DNA from 4 places in the Arthrobacter sp. Sr24 genome. Region 1 is predicted to be linked to each of the others. Evidence: riboswitches for the same ligand, from Rfam matches in the RefSeq annotation. Region 1 holds a riboswitch; each other region holds the start of a gene.
The links. A riboswitch is a leader RNA that binds a small molecule or an ion and turns the genes downstream of it on or off. The one in region 1 is predicted to bind cyclic di-AMP.

Region 1 (3,855 bases):
CTTGATCGGCCGCCAGCCAGAATCAGGGCATGAAGGGGGCCAGGCGCCGTGTCAGTCATGTACCCATGCTATAGATCAACCTTGCTGGGTTTAAACGCTAAAGCCCCGTCGAAAGACGGGGCTTTGAGCAAAAAGCGGGTGATACTTAGTGGCCCACTGCAATGAAGACAGGAGCGGAGGCACCATAAATGGAAGCACCGGCGATCTTGGTGGTTCCCTGGTAGCCACCGTGAACGGCTTGGCCATTGCCAATGTAAACAGCGATGTGGGCCAGACCCACACCACCATCTGCATAGTAGATCAAGTCGCCGGGCTGAGCTTCGCCCTGAGAGACCAAGCGGCCCTTGTTCAGGTAGTCGCCAGGCCAGCCAACCCAGGAAATGCCAGCTGCAGAGAGAGCGTTGCGAACCAGCGCAGTGCAGTCCTGACCAATGCCAAGCTGAGACAAGGCAGCGCTGGCAATGATTGCGCCAACTCCGCTTGCAGCCTGCTGAGGTGCGACAGGCTCCGGCTCGGTGACGCTTACGGCCGGCGCTGCTGCTGCTGCAGCAGGAGTCGCAGGAGCTGCTGGAGCTGCGGCGGTTGCTGCTTCAGCAACCGGTGCTGCAACTGCAACTTCGCTGGACTGTGCCTCTACAACTACCGGCGCTTCAACAACAGGAGCCGGGGTGGAGGTGATGGTGGGGGTGGCGAAGGAAATCTTCACCGTTGAAGCTGCCGTGATAGCGGAAGCGAGTTCCGTGTTCAAGTTCAGCGTAGTGGCACCGTCCGAAGCGCGCTCCACGGTGGGAGTTGCGGCGTTTGCGGCGATACCGGATGTCAGTACAAGTCCTGAAGCTGCTGCGATGACAGCAGCCTGACGACCAACCCCGCCGACATTGAAACTGACGGCTTTCGTGAGGGTGGAGATCGGACTGGTCTTAACAACCTCGGCGCGGTGGCGCCCGAGGGCAGTGTTTGAAGCCAAGAAGGATTCCTCTCCCAAAGCCTGCGAGGTAAGCTGTCGGATTCGGATGGGAGTCACCCGGCCGCTCCACGTTGATCCACTCAAGGAATTTCTCCCTTGCCAGTGACTAAACGCTTCGCGGCTTCACCCCTAGGGTTTCGCAAGCATTCTACGAATCCCGATTATTGGTTCCCCCGCCCCTGCCAGACGATTGATACGAACGGACCATAAGCAGTGGCAGAGCTAGGCAATCGGCTTATGGGCGCCCACTTGATTCGAAGTTGGCGCGATTACGACGGTACAACAGTTTTTTCCCAATGTCACGTTAAGGTCACGGTCGTGTGACTAAGTCGTAACTATAGAGCCCCTGTGGGGGAATTAAAGCCAGCCCTTAGGATCGACAACTTCGTCGTCGATGATGACCTCGAAATGCAGGTGGGGGCCGGTAGAAGCGCCTGTGGAGCCGCTGAGGCCCACTACGTCGCCGCGTTCAACCTTCTGGCCAACCTGCACTAGGTTGCTGCTCATGTGGTTGTACGAGGTTGAGAGGCCGTTACCGTGGTCTACAACCACGCGGTTGCCTCCACCGTAGCTGTGCCAGCCTGAGAAGGTTACGGTTCCACCGGCGGCGGAGAGCACTTCAGTGCCGCTCGCGACAGCGTAGTCCTGACCGGTGTGGCGTTCATCGATCTGGCCGGTAATGGGGCTGATGCGGTTACCGAACGGTGAACTTTCCACCAAGGTCACTAGGGGCGCCGAGAGGGTTCCCTTGGAGGCCTGGAGGGTCACGTTGGAGGCGTTGACCTTGAGGGTTTGCTTGAGCTGTCCATCTGGGTTCAAAGCACTGCCGATTTCCGGAGTAGCGAAGGTGATGGGGATCTGCGCACCTGCTGTGACCTGCGTTTCCGCGGAAACAGCTACTGCAGTATCCATGTGGAGGTCTTCAGAAACCTGCGTGGAAGGAAGCGTAACAGCCAGGACTAGACCCGTGGCTGCCATGGCTACGCCCATTTTTTGTCCGGCGCCGCTGGCGGCTCCGGCACGCAGCATCTGGGCTACTGCACTGCTGGTGGGGGCAGTTGCCCGTTCTGCAGCAATTGCTTCCCGGCGACTACCGGGCACTGACAACAGCTCATGTGTTGCCAACGACGACGCACGACGGCGTCCCCGCACTTTGACCTCTGACACTAAAAACCTCTCTATATAAAGCACCTGCGAAGTTAGCTGTCGGATTCGGATCAGAGAGTGTAACTTTTGATCCGGCCCACGCTCTTTGGACACAGGCATAGCCAAGGCGCAGTCAGCGTTAGGGCTGCGTCATAGGTAGTGCCAGTGTTGCGTTTCGAGTGTGAGCTTCACCCCAAGACGGACCATTGGCCCGTCGAAAGTGGTTCCCCCGCCCTTGCCTAAATGATTACTGTCCATGCTGCGAAGGCAAGGTTCGGTGTCGCAGTACGGTAACGCTTTGATTACGGCGTCAGATATTTACTATACGGCACAAGCGGTAAACGTAATAATTCCGTTACCTTATTCATCAATAGTGGAGTGTCAAAAAGACGGTCAGCTCATGGACACGAAAACGTGCGATGCGACCTCGGGCGGGAGTTCCAAGGCACCCTCAATTCCAGGCACCCGCACGGAGATGTACTCCCCCACTTGTTCCAAGGAAATCCGGGCCCCTGGGCGTAATCCACCCTCGTCCAATTGGAGCAGAAGTTCGGGCTCCACTTGTATCCTTTCGGACAGTCTGTGAATAATGACTTCCTGGCCCGCCGAGTAGCTAGTCATAGCCTCTACTAATGTGACCAAGCCCGCAGCAAAAACGGGAGCTACCTCACCTCCCAGCTCTTCCAAGCCCGGGATGGGGTTTCCGTACGGTGATTCATTAGGGCGTCCCAGCAGATCAAAAAGACGCTGCTCCACCCTCTCGCTCATGACATGTTCCCAACGGCAGGCTTCTTCGTGCACAAAAGCCCAGTCCAGCCCAATCACATCTGAGAGCAACCGCTCCGCGAGGCGATGCTTGCGCATGACCCGCGTTGCTTTGTCGCGGCCTTCAGCTGTCAGTTCAAGGTGCCGATCACCGGAGACGATGACTAGGCCATCGCGTTCCATGCGTCCAATGGTCTGCGAAACGGTAGGGCCCGAGTGGTGCAGACGCTCGGCAATACGCGCCCGCAAGGCAACAATGTTCTCTTCTTCCAACTCCAGGATGGTACGCAAGTACATTTCAGTTGTGTCGATCAGATCTGCCACGGCAACGACCTCCTGTTATTGGGCAAGGATTAAGACATAAAGCATCCTCTCTACGTTAGCCTGCTTGCGCCCCTGCGGGGAAACTGTCCCGGCGGCACCAAACATGAACAGCGGGCCGAAACGGACGGTGGGATCGGGGCAGAGATAGTGCAGTTGTATTAAAACCCATATTGCGGAACTGTTGGCTCTATTTTTCTTCTGCGCGCACTTCTACGGCAGAATTGGCAACAGCCCTTGGCTCAAAACACCACTTCCATCGCTTAATTTTGGAGCAACTCGTGAGCGAATCCACGCCCCTCACCATCCCTGCACACCTGCGCCCGGCCGATGGCCGCTTCGGCGCCGGGCCCTCCAAGGTTCGCCCCGAGCAGGTAGCGGCACTCTCCGTGGCCGGCGCATCCTTGCTTGGCACCTCCCATCGCCAAGCCCCGGTCAAGAATCTCGTAGGCGATGTCCGCAGCGGTTTGAAGCAGTTCTTCAACGCACCCGACGGTTACGAAGTAATCCTCGGCGTTGGCGGCTCGACAGCTTTCTGGGACGTGGCAACCTTTGGCCTCGTAGAGAACAAGGCCCAGCACCTTTCCTTCGGCGAGTTCGGCTCCAAGTTTGCCGCGGCCACCGATAAGGCTCCGTTCCTGGCTGCTTCCTCCATC
Region 2 (3,855 bases), on a different contig from region 1:
CCAACCATGCCAGGACTTCGTTGACGGCCTCATGGTGCGCGGCGAGGATCTGCCGTTGAACCTCTTGTGGGGCCAGTGCCCACAACGTCGAGACCGACTTAGGAACGCTGAAGGTTAGATCGAAGCCAGCAACAGCATAGCGCTGAACGTCCTCGCCATTGCGATGGGCCACAGTCGTTTGGCCATGATGGCGCCCCAACGGCTCGTGGGTGTTGGGATGTTCGGCATGTGTGAAGACCGCGTTGGCATCACCTGAGCTCACTGGATCCAAGGGCTTGCGACTGATGCCAGCAAGTCCTTGACCGAGCCACCTGCCAGGAGGGGTGCCAGCCTTCATGTAGTAATTGGTGGCATGACCCGAGGCGAGGTGAACGTCGTCGGACATGGTGGTCTTCAGCAGGTACTTGACCCCGCTGTGAGCGGTGAGGCGGGCGATGGAGACAGTCACCGTGAGCCTGCAGGAATTTTCGTATTCCAGCCGCGGCGGAGAAAGATATCCGCAGTCGGACGATCAAGGGGGATACCGAGATGGTCGGTGAGCTGGAGCATGCGAACCGCGATCTGCATCAGGTCCTGCACGTCAGCATGCCGGTCCTTCAAGATCCGCGAGACCTCCAACGTCAGCTCGGTACATGCTGCCTTGGCTTCAGCAAGCTGCCCGGACTGATCAAAATACTTGGCGCTCAAAAGTTGGAGCCGAGTTATCTGCTCATCAATGACCTTGTCTCGCGCCAAGACCGTTTCCTGAAACTTGGTCACCACAACTGATGCCTCGGAGTGCAGGCTGCGCTCATGCCGCTTCTCAGCAAGCAGCAGGCGAGCGTTCCCATCGGCACGCTCCACGGCGACAAGCGTTTGAGAAGTTATTCGCGCTGTGGCACGTCGCCTATCTCGACGACGGCGCTCGCGGTATCGCCCAGAGCACTCGGCTGAACAGTACAACTGAGTGGACCGACGTGGGTCAAAAAGGACGTGACATTGGGGGCACTTTTGAGTAGACATACAGACTCATGGTCGCGGGGGCGTCCTCACCCATGACTACTGCCCGTGGGACTTCCCGCCTCGGGTAAGACCTTGGGTGCCAGACGTGTAAGGATTTTCTGGGTGGGGCAGCGGCAGGGTGGGGGCCGGGTGGATTTGCTGAGGGGTCTGGCCTTGGTGGTATCTGGTTGAAGCGATGGGCGAAGGGAAAGTAGGCGGGATGATGGTGGTGCAGGGGAATGCCGCATGCGGGATCCATGCAGCACTGGATTTCCTGTCTGGAGATGATCGGTGGATGGGCGGAGCCAGCCGTATTCGGCTGGGTGCATCCTGACCAGAGGTGGTCGTTGACGAAGGCTGTTGGCCATAGTGCGGTTTTGGCCTGACCGCCTGAAGTCGGATCATTTCGTGGGTCAGACCGCGAACCTGTAGAAGACTGCGGGGGCCGACAATTGAGAGCATTTTATCTTCAGCGGGTCCAATAATGGTGCTGATCCTGGGTGTATGGGACCACGGACCGGTGGCCAGCCAGTGGCGGCAAGGCGGGTTGGCTAGGGCTCCAAACTTCATTTGTAACGAAATTATAACTTTCGGCTCGTGTCCGTTAGGATTGAAGAAAATATATACCCCTAATGGGTATTTCGTGGCCCGCTTCGCCGAACCCCGTCGGCGGTCCGCGATCGTTCATTTTCGTGACGGGGGCGGAGGAACCACGATCGGTGCCTTGGTGCACCTTGGGGTGAAGCCTGTTCAACGAATCACTGCCTGTGTGGCGGAGCGTTGGGCCGGCCGGGCATACCTCGCCCGAATCCGACAGCTAACTTCGTAGGCGTTGAGAGGACCCTATTTATGCCTGCCCACCGCCAGCACGGACGCCGTCGCGCGACCAAATCAAAGCTCATCACCACGGAGAACAAAGGACGTCACTGGGCGTCAGCCCCCGATGTGGCTCCCGAGTCTTTCACGGGCAAGAAATCATTGGCATTGGCTGTGGCAGCAGCGGGATTCATTGCATTGACAGCGCTTCCTGCCGCCCATGCTGAAACCAGTCATCTTTCGCCCGCAGTGACCGCCAGTGCGTCTATATCCTCAGTGCAACCGACAGTGACGGCGGATGAGGATGTCGTGGTGTCGTTCGCCAAACCATTGGTGTCCAGTAAGCCAGCTCAGACACCAACGCCGCCGAGTGCCCTGCACCCGGCGGGTGCCCAAGAGGCCCCCCTTCCCGCGGAAGTTCCAGGAGCGGCGCCAGTAGAAGAGTCAACGCCGGCGCAGCCGTCCTCAGGACTCCGTGCTCCGTTGGCTGAGCTGACGGTCACCTCGCCTTTTGGGTATCGGGTTAATCCGTTGACTGGGGCGGGAGGGGAACTGCACACTGGGATCGACTTTGCTGGCGCGTGTGGCACCTCAGTGTTTGCGTCAGGCGCCGGTACCGTGACTGAGGCGGGGTGGAGCCCGTACGGTGGCGGAAATCGAATCGTTGTCGACCACGGTGATGGGATCAAGACCACATACAACCATTTGGACTCCATTGGGGTCAGTGTCGGCCAGCAGGTCAATGCCGGGGCTGCCATAGCTGGAGTCGGAACGACTGGCAATTCCACGGGATGCCATCTGCATTTTGAGGTCGTGGTTGATGGACAGACCGTCGATCCGGCGCCCTTCATCTAAGGACGTCATGATGGATTGCTGCCGGGGCATGGCTTTGAGTGAACGTTGCCCTGCGGCCATCATTGGCGCGGTGTTCTCGTCGAGTTTCTAGGCTGCCGGTTACCCGGGCGATAGGACTTCGGGTGTGGAAAATCAGGCGACTACGATAGCGTTGCCCGTCGACTACGGCAGGCAAAGGAGCCGACGGATGGATAAGGCCGCTCGCGGGAAGCCGCCGAAGCTGTGCAGGTCCGCCCAGATCAGGGTAAGCAGTTCCCAGGCTAATCAGGAGGCAACCAAGCCGGCCTGGCGCCCTTCATTGGGCCTGCCAGCTGCCAGCGGGGAAATTCAACGTTGGCGTCCTGAATCATACTTGCCCGGGACCGTGTAGGACCCGGGCAAGTATTGACCCTTAGCTGACACTTTGGGCAATCAGCTGCCCTCAATTGCTTCGTGAACCAACAATCAAGTGGTCCTGTCTGACGAGAAAGTCTAGTCCGCGCAAATCAGCTACTTTTAGGAGCGGCACGCCCGGCCAAAACAGCGCCACCGATCATCAACACCGCCGCAGTGGGGTAGCCGATAAACAGGTCCTGGATACCGGGCGGACCGCCGGTCATGACAACGTGGGCTATCCAGTGCGAGAGTCCAACCATCAAGCCAAGGGCCATGATTACCTGTCCAACCCTGACCAGGAATCGATGATGACGGTAGTTCTTCGCAGCATCATCGCCGGTGACGGGATTTTTCATGGGTGTCTCCTAAAGTTGCGTAGTGGGTTGCCTAGCCGTTCGAGCCGCCGGAGCACGGGGCCCCGGGCTCCGGAGTTTGGGGACCCATGCTGTAGGCCTTGATGAAGATGGGCAGCCTCGTGTCATCAGCATCGGGGACGTCCAGTTGCGTACCCCACGCAGTTGCCGTGATGGCGGCAGTCTGGCCCGCGTTGGGGCTGAGGAGGACATAGGGCTTGCCCTTGACTAGGGCAGTCAGTGTGGTCACTGCGGACGGCGAGAGGTCCGGCTTGTAGCTGATCCATACGGCTCCGTGTTCGAGGGAGTGCACGGCCCGCTGCTCGTTGACGGGATCTGTGTAGATTCCACAGTTCGTCCAGGTCGCGGCGTGGTCCCCGCCGACGCCGGGTTGCTGCGTATAGGTTACCGGGGTTTGGACGTGTTTTCGGGTGAGATTCGGGTATGTCGTGACTCCGGCGATGGGTTGCTTGGC
Region 3 (3,855 bases), on a different contig from region 1:
ATTGCCTGCAGCAGCGCACCTGATGGCAGGAGGCGAGCTGCCCTCACCAGCAATTCTGGCTGCTTTGTCCTGTGTCGTCTTCCTCTCCGCGGTTCTCCTGGCAGGTAGGAAAATGACTGTCCCGGTGCTCGTGGTGTACCTGGCCGCGGGCCAGACTTTCCTGCATTATGCGTTCTCCGCACTTTCTCGGGACCGCGATGTCTCGTTCGAAAATGGGGCACATCACGCCATCGTGAGGACGGCAATCGCAACGGTCCCGCATGAGCACCTCACGGCCGCGGATTCGCCACTTATGATGACCTTGCACACCGCTGGGACCATCGTCGCTGCACTGGTCTTGGCGTGGGGCGAGGCGGCGCTTTGGGCGCTTGCACGCTGGCTTTGTCCGCTGATTGTGGTCCCAGAAGTTTTTTCAGTTGCTCCAGCTTTCCGCGCCCTGCCTCAACAATACGGCGCATTCGCACGGCGATGGAGGTATCTCGGCAAACCTTCTATGCGTGGTCCCCCTCTCTGGAGAGCGCGTCTGCCCGCGTAGCCTGCCCGGCCCTCCGTAGCGGCAACCATGATTCCTGGACGTTTCCTTGTACGTGGGTGCTACGACGTCCGGCCACGAGGAGCACGCGGGGAACGCGGGGAACGCCTTGGCACTAGCCTGACAAATCATCCAGTGAACCACACAACAGAATTGCAGAAATACACGATGAAAACACGCCCCATTCGACGCTACCGCCTCCGTCTGGCCTTGGCAGCGGCCATGCTCATTCCGGCTTTCGCAGCCGCCCCCGCACTTGCCCATGACGCTCTCGAGTCCACCGTGCCAGCCAGCGATGCCACAGTCGCCGTCGCTCCCAGCTCAGTCTCCCTGACACTGTCCAATCCCCCGGCCGATTCCGACAGTTTGAAACTCAGTATCATCACCGTCACCGACGGAGAAGGAAAGACCGTCAGCGACGGCAATGTCACCATCCAGGGCCCCACACTCTCCACCGCCATTACTCCGGGAAGCAATGGACAATACAAGGTGCTGTGGCGTGCAGTTTCCTCAGATGGGCATCCCATTGAGGGGAACTACGCTTTCACTGTAGAAGACCCGAAACAGATTACGGCGGTCACGAAAGCGCCAACCGAAGCACCAACCGAAGCTGCGGCCGAGGGGAGCCCTACGGCCACTACCGGAGCTGGAACTGCCGCCGAAGAACCGGCAGCATCCAACGCTGGGACTTTGGTGTTGGCCATCGGCATACCGGCCGCCATCCTGGCTGCCGCACTTGTAACGTTGATCATCGTTCGTCGAAACTTGCGTAAAACCGAGGCGTCCTAGAGCAGGCCCATTGGCGTTCTCAAACACGTCCTTCGGACGTTAACGGTGAACGGCCGATTCCCGGGCAAACTCTCAGGGATCGGCCGTTTATTCGCGCACGTCCGCCGTGCGACGGCTATTGAGATATCGAGAAACACAACCTCCAAGGACGCTAACGGCCATAACAACGAAGGCACCCACACCGACACCGAAGAGAATGGTCGGCAAAGAGGTACGGGAGCCCGATGATTCGGCTGAGATGATGGCGAGCCAATAGAGGACAGTGACCAACAACCAGGCTGCTCCACTGAAGGCTGTGAACCGCGACCACGCCGCGAACCAGCGATGGCCGCCCTGATAAGAGAAGGCCACTGCCACTGCCGCGATCCCCGCTGCAAGCAACAGCTGGGCTCCAAAGAAATAGGCTGTGGCGATGAAGCCCACAGGAATGCAGAATCCTCCGATGAGTAAAAGCCGGCGGACGCCCAGAGGCATTTTGGCTCCGCCGACGTCCTCCCCACTAAGGGTGGCCGGAGCTGGCATTGCGTTGGGGTCTGGGGCTGAATCGTTCATGAATCCTTACGGGAGAGTGGCGCTGGAGAGAGCTGTAGAGCGTAATCGTCTTCAGGGCGACGTTGGGTAGATCCACGTTGGCCGGCGCTGATGCCAGGGCAGAGAAAACACTTGTTGAATCAAGTGATCTACGCACGGTCAACGCATTGCTCTGTGCTCATTTGCCCCTCACAGGCTCCGCCCAGATTACTAAGCGAAAATATAAGACATATGAGCATATGTTCATACTACCGCCGTCGGATCGCTCAATCCGAGGTTTATACGCACGATGCGGAAACGATGGTGCAGCCCTGACCATCTCCAGGGACAGCCAGCTTCCATCCGTACCGTGTTTCTGTAACCGACGCAGCGGCAGTAACTCACCAAACAAGGCTTATCTGAATTGATATGCCCGTGTGCCGTTTCGCCAAACCCCGCCGGCGGTCCACGTTCAATTAGCTCCTAGGCGGGGGTGGAGGACCCACCAGCGGTGCGCTTGCGTACCTTGGGGTGAAGCACACTGAACCGACCACCGTGAAAGCGTCCGGTCCTTAGGTGTGCCGGGCTGATCTCTCGCCCGAATCCGACAGCTAACTTCATCGGCGCGAGAGGATTACCACCATGCAGTCCCATAGCCAACACGGCCGCCGCCGTGCCCAAACGCCCGCCCCGCCTCCCCGAAATCTGGGACACCACTGGTCCAGGCCTCCCATCTCCGTGTCGAAGCCTGGCCGTCTCGGGCGACGGTTTAGCGCCGTCGCCGCCTCCGGATTCATCGTGGCTGTCACTCTGACGGCCGCTCACGCTGGCGTTGCCCACACCCCCGACACTTTAAAATCAGCCACAGCCGTAGCGGCGAAAGAGATCCCGCAGGTGACTGCCAATAAGGACGCGGCCATCAGTTTCGATACGCCAGCCATCACCAGCAAACCGGCACCGCCGGAGTCTCCCGCCCAAACCCAGGCCAGCCCGCTGCAAGCTGCACGGCCGGCCCCAGTGGCGACGACGCCGGAGACTTCGTCAGCGACTTTGCGCCCGCCGCTGGCGGCCATGAGCGTTAACTCCCCCTTCGGATATCGGTCCAATCCACTCTCGGGCGCCAGCGGAGAGCTGCATACCGGCTTGGACTTGGCAGCCACATGCAATACCCCGGTCTTCGCGGCCGGTTCCGGAACAGTCACAGAAGCTGGATGGAGCCCCTACGGGGGAGGAAACCGCATTGTCATCGACCACGGCAACGGGATCCAAACCACCTACAACCACCTCGCTGGCATCGGACTTAGCGTCGGACAGCAAATCACTCAGGGAAACGAGGTGGCCGGGGCTGGTACAACGGGGAACTCCACCGGTTGCCATCTCCATTTTGAAGTCATGCTCAACGGTCAAACCGTCAACCCGGATCCTTTCTTGTAAAACGGCCCCGGGGTGGCATCACCCCGCTCCGGACTGTGACCGGTCCGGAGCGGTACGACCAGTTTTCGCGTGGCCAGCCCATGGACGGACCGCCCCTGGCATGGCCCCAAAAGTGTAGCCGTCCTGGAACGAGGGCAGGGTGAGCCTTATGCGGCTCAGATCATGGAAGATATACCCAGCCTGCCAGCGCCGTCGAGGTAGGTAAGCGCTGTCGTGGCGAGCGGGCGCCTATTGTGCTGCTTCGGTGAGTTGTTGGCGGAAATCTGCTTCACTGGTGAGTTCGAGTATTTCGCCGTTGAGGAAGAAGGTCGGTGTGCCTGTCACGCCGAGGGCTTTACCATCGGCGATGTCTTTACGGATTCTGTCTTTCGTCTTCTCATCCGAGACCGCGACATCGTAGGCGGCCATGTCCAACTCCAGTTCCTGCGCGAACGTCCTGAACAGGGGTGCCCTGGTTTCTTGCTGCTCTCCCCACTGTTTCTGTGTCTGGAACATCTTGTTGTACATCTGCTCATACTTGCCCTGTTGCGCGGCGGCCTCAACCGCCAAAGCGGCGGTGCCGGAGTTTCGGTGCCCGGGTAGCGGGAAGT
Region 4 (3,855 bases), on a different contig from region 1:
GTGTACGTTTTGGACCCGATGCTGGCCACCGGCTCAACGCTCATTGAGGCGTTCAAGTTCCTGTTCGATCGCGGCGCAGCGGACATCACCTGCATTTGCTTGCTGGCAGCCCCCGAAGGCCTCGCCAAGCTCGAAGCAGCCCACGGCGGACGCGATAACGTTCACGTAGTTTTGGCCTCCATCGACGAAGGCCTTGACGAGAACGCATACATTGTTCCGGGTCTCGGCGACGCCGGCGACCGACTCTACGGCGTCGTGGACTAAACCAACTTTTGAAAAATGCCACCGTTTGACGTCATTGCCAGGGTTTGAACTATGGCAATAACGTCAAAGGGTGGCATTTTGCGTAAGCGGCGGGCCCGGTAGCTGCGTTAGTACCAACCCACGGATTCGGAGTGGCCCCAGGCGCCGCAGGGGGATCCGTAACGGCCCTCAATGTAGCCCAGGCCCCAAAGGATCTGGGTTTCATAGTTGGTGGCCCAGTCGGATCCGACGCTTTCCATTTTGTTGGCTGGCAACGACTGGACGATCCCGTAGGCGCCGCTGGAGGCGTTCTCGGCCGTGGTGCGCCAGTTGGATTCGCGCTCCCAGAGTAGGTTCAGGCAGTTCATCTGGTCTGCACCCCAACCGTGGGAACCTAGCTGGCTGGCCGCGAAAGCCTTCGCTGCGGCGGGGTTATCCACGGCAACGGGGTGGGTCAGCGGGGCTGCATCCGGGCTCGCCACGGGCGTGACCGCATCGGCTTCAGGTTTCACCGTAGCTGTGGAAGCTGTGGAAGCTGTGGCTGCGGGGGAAGGCTTGGAGCTGACGCTGATCCCGGAGAAGCTAATGGCTGCGTCCGACGGTGCCGAGACAACAGCAGGCGTACCCTGATCAATGGCTGCGACCAGATTGCTCGTGTCGGTGGCACCTGCCACAGGGTTCAGGGTGTCCGAAGCCACCGATCCGGCAGCCATCAGAGCGCCGACAACGGCTACAGCAGCCATGCATTTGGCGGTGGTGGTGACGGCAGCAACGCCGCGCGGTGTGGCTGCATGACTCCGGGCATTATCTTTGTGAGCGGTAGCCAGGTCGCGACATGAGGGCCGGTTTGCTGGTTCTGCGCGACGACGGCCGCGCTGGGGTGCTGCAGACATGTGGGGTGCCTCTCTACGCCTGCGAGGTGAGCTGTCGGGAACGGACTAGAGAATCCGGCCACGCATCCTCGAGAGGCAGAATTCACTGCCTGTTGACGTTGCGCTGGCTTAACCCCAAGGGCTTCCATAATGGGAAGGCCCAGAAAGATTGGGTCCCCCGTCTCTGCCATGGATCTTGAGGGAAATGGGTGGCGGCAGAGCTCGGCGAACCATCCATTAATGCCAGAACCGGTAATGATTCAAGAGGCACTCTAGCGAGAGTAACCGAACCGAAACCATATGTCACATTTTGGTAACGAGCATTGTAGTAGGCAACTTTATTGGCTGGTGCTAGCGCGAGTGACCAGTATGACATTTACTTAGCACTGCTAACGATCTAGGGTTTGAAGCAGAAGATACGAAACTTGTGTAGCTAGGTAGCTGAGCATCCATGACTGAACATTCCACCCAACCGGCCGCTGCAGATGTCACGGCAGGTACCGGCGCCCCAAATTCCGCCGCTCAAGATCCGGGCTACTTAGCCGCGGAACTGCGAGTGGCCATCATGCGAACTTCCAGGCGGCTCCGGGCCGAAGCGGCGACGGGGGAATTGAGTCCAGGCAGATATTCGGTTCTGGCGGGGTTGGGGGAGGGGCCCCGGACGGTGGGTCAGCTGGCTTCGCGGGAACAAATTCAGGCGCCGTCCATGACTCGGATCGTCAATGACCTCGTGGCAGTTGATTTCGTCAGCAGGAGTGAAAACCCCCAGGACAAGCGCCAAGTGCTGATCAGTATTACCCTTGCCGGCAGTGCGGCCCTTGACTACGCCCGGTCGTTGCGCACTGCGTGGCTGGCGCAACGAGTTGCTGCACTCACGCCACAGGAACGGAACACGCTCCACGAGGCGGCCTTGATCCTGCAGGAGATGAGCGCCTAATGAGTTCAATGTTTAGAGCGCTCAAGGTGCGCAACTACAGGCTCTGGGTGACCGGTGCATTGGTCTCCAATATCGGTACGTGGATGCAGCGCGTGGCCCAAGACTGGTTGGTCTTGACGGTCTTGACCAATAACTCAGGAACGGCCGCGGGCATCACGACGGGCCTGCAATTTCTGCCCATTATTTTCATAGGCCCATACGCCGGACTCTTGGGAGACCGGGTTAACAAACGAAAACTGTTGCTGATCACCCAGTCGGCCATGGGAATCTGTGCGCTTTTGTTGGGAATCTTGGTGGTCACAGGGTCTGTACAACTGTGGCATGTTTATGCACTAGCGCTTCTCCTGGGAGTTGCCAGCGCCTTTGACGCTCCGTCGCGGCAGGCGTTTGTCTCGGAAGTGGTCGCTAAAGAAGACGTGCCCAACGCCGTCGCACTTAATAGCGCTTCCTTTAACCTGGCCCGGCTGGCTGGCCCCGGTGTTGCCGGGCTGGTGATCGCACTGGTTGGCACGGGACCGGCCTTCCTGATCAACGCCGCCAGCTTTGCGGCAGTCATTTTCTCCCTGTGGCGGATGCGGGCCGATCAGCTCGTCCCGGCGGTGCATGTGCCCCGCGCCAAGGGGCAGATTCGTGAAGGGCTGGTGTACATTCGGCAGCGGCCCGATCTGCTCATGATCATGGTTCTGGTGTTCGTAGTGGGCACCTTTGGTATGAACTTCCAGATCACTAACGCGCTCATGGCCACCACCGTATTTGATTTGGGGCCGGGGGAGTACGGGCTGCTGGGCTCTGTTATGGCGATTGGCACGTTGGGGGCGGCGTTGTTGGCTGCCCGCCGCAAGAACACACGGATGCTGTACATCATTGGCGGCGCCCTTGGCTTCGGGATCACCGTGGCGGTGGCTGCCTTCATGCCGAGCTACGTCCTTTATGCAATTGCTCTAGTGCCCGTGGGGCTCGCCTCGCTCACGTTCATGAATGCCTGCAACACCACCATTCAATTATCCACCGATGCGGCCATGCGGGGACGGGTACTTGCTGTCTACATGGTTGTTTTGCAGGGCGGGACGCCGATTGGTGCTCCGCTGGTGGGCTGGATTGCCACTGAATTTGGGGCGCGCTGGTCCTTGGGGCTGGCAGCGGTTGTTGCCCTCGTTGCGGGCTTGGCTGCTTTGATCCTGATGAATCGGCGCAATAACGTCAGGCTGCGGGACCAGATTAAGGGCCTGCGCCCGCATTGGCCCGTGCTGGGCCTGCGCCGTACCGCCGGATAGCCGGCCTGGGGCTGCCGGATCAGGGGGCGGCGGGTGTGTGCCGGCCCGCGTGGGACCGGCGCTTCAACTGCTGGCCTACATGTCTCTATTCCTCACTGGTTCGTAAACTTCTGTTCACCTAGCGTCAAACTCTGGGAGGAAGCTGCGTTCAGGGAGTGACTTGCGGGAGATGTTTAGAACGTGCTTTAAGAGCGAGAAAACTATTTTGCCAAAAATGATCAAAATGACGAATTAAACAATGCTTATCAGCGCATGTACAAGTAATAATTTGGCCAATCCCGTTATTTCCTCCGAAAATGAGAGCAAAGCAACAATATTAGCTTGCTCACAAATTGGATCACAATCTCACATGCTGGACGTATCGGGCCTTTGTTACTTGCAAGTTCGCTTTGTTACGTAGGACACTGGCAAGTGTGAACACCCACTCAGTAAGTTCTGCACCCACAGCAAGTATCCGTCTAGGAGACACCGGACGGTTCATGCGTGGTTGTCGAATGCAGGCCTAACTCACAGCCTTTATCGCCGCACA

Region 2: another riboswitch for cyclic di-AMP. It lies ahead of ACX80D_RS09795 (M23 family metallopeptidase); the one in region 1 lies ahead of ACX80D_RS06320 (M23 family metallopeptidase).
Region 3: another riboswitch for cyclic di-AMP. It lies ahead of ACX80D_RS09920 (M23 family metallopeptidase); the one in region 1 lies ahead of ACX80D_RS06320 (M23 family metallopeptidase).
Region 4: another riboswitch for cyclic di-AMP. It lies ahead of ACX80D_RS10495 (aggregation-promoting factor C-terminal-like domain-containing protein); the one in region 1 lies ahead of ACX80D_RS06320 (M23 family metallopeptidase).

The regions. Positions count from the first base shown of each region.
Region 1 covers NZ_JBTNDB010000006.1:113,352-117,206, reverse strand. The annotation lists gene mobA (molybdenum cofactor guanylyltransferase) at 1-59, opposite strand, end outside; gene ACX80D_RS06325 (NlpC/P60 family protein) at 146-967, opposite strand; cyclic di-AMP (ydaO/yuaA leader) riboswitch at 972-1,182, opposite strand; gene ACX80D_RS06320 (M23 family metallopeptidase) at 1,325-2,134, opposite strand; cyclic di-AMP (ydaO/yuaA leader) riboswitch at 2,145-2,393, opposite strand; gene ACX80D_RS06315 (metal-dependent transcriptional regulator) at 2,507-3,202, opposite strand; gene serC (phosphoserine transaminase) at 3,481-3,855, shown strand, end outside.
Region 2 covers NZ_JBTNDB010000012.1:33,563-37,417, reverse strand. The annotation lists gene mobF (MobF family relaxase) at 1-448, opposite strand, end outside; gene ACX80D_RS09800 (hypothetical protein) at 445-843, opposite strand; cyclic di-AMP (ydaO/yuaA leader) riboswitch at 1,626-1,825, shown strand; gene ACX80D_RS09795 (M23 family metallopeptidase) at 1,831-2,652, shown strand; gene ACX80D_RS09790 (hypothetical protein) at 3,138-3,383, opposite strand; gene ACX80D_RS09785 (DUF3105 domain-containing protein) at 3,415-3,855, opposite strand, start outside.
Region 3 covers NZ_JBTNDB010000012.1:61,171-65,025, forward strand. The annotation lists gene ACX80D_RS09910 (copper resistance CopC family protein) at 701-1,321, shown strand; gene ACX80D_RS09915 (hypothetical protein) at 1,409-1,873, opposite strand; cyclic di-AMP (ydaO/yuaA leader) riboswitch at 2,300-2,468, shown strand; gene ACX80D_RS09920 (M23 family metallopeptidase) at 2,474-3,265, shown strand; gene ACX80D_RS09925 (DsbA family protein) at 3,494-3,855, opposite strand, start outside.
Region 4 covers NZ_JBTNDB010000013.1:81,730-85,584, forward strand. The annotation lists gene upp (uracil phosphoribosyltransferase) at 1-264, shown strand, start outside; gene ACX80D_RS10495 (aggregation-promoting factor C-terminal-like domain-containing protein) at 372-1,136, opposite strand; cyclic di-AMP (ydaO/yuaA leader) riboswitch at 1,141-1,337, opposite strand; gene ACX80D_RS10500 (MarR family winged helix-turn-helix transcriptional regulator) at 1,567-2,052, shown strand; gene ACX80D_RS10505 (MFS transporter) at 2,052-3,326, shown strand.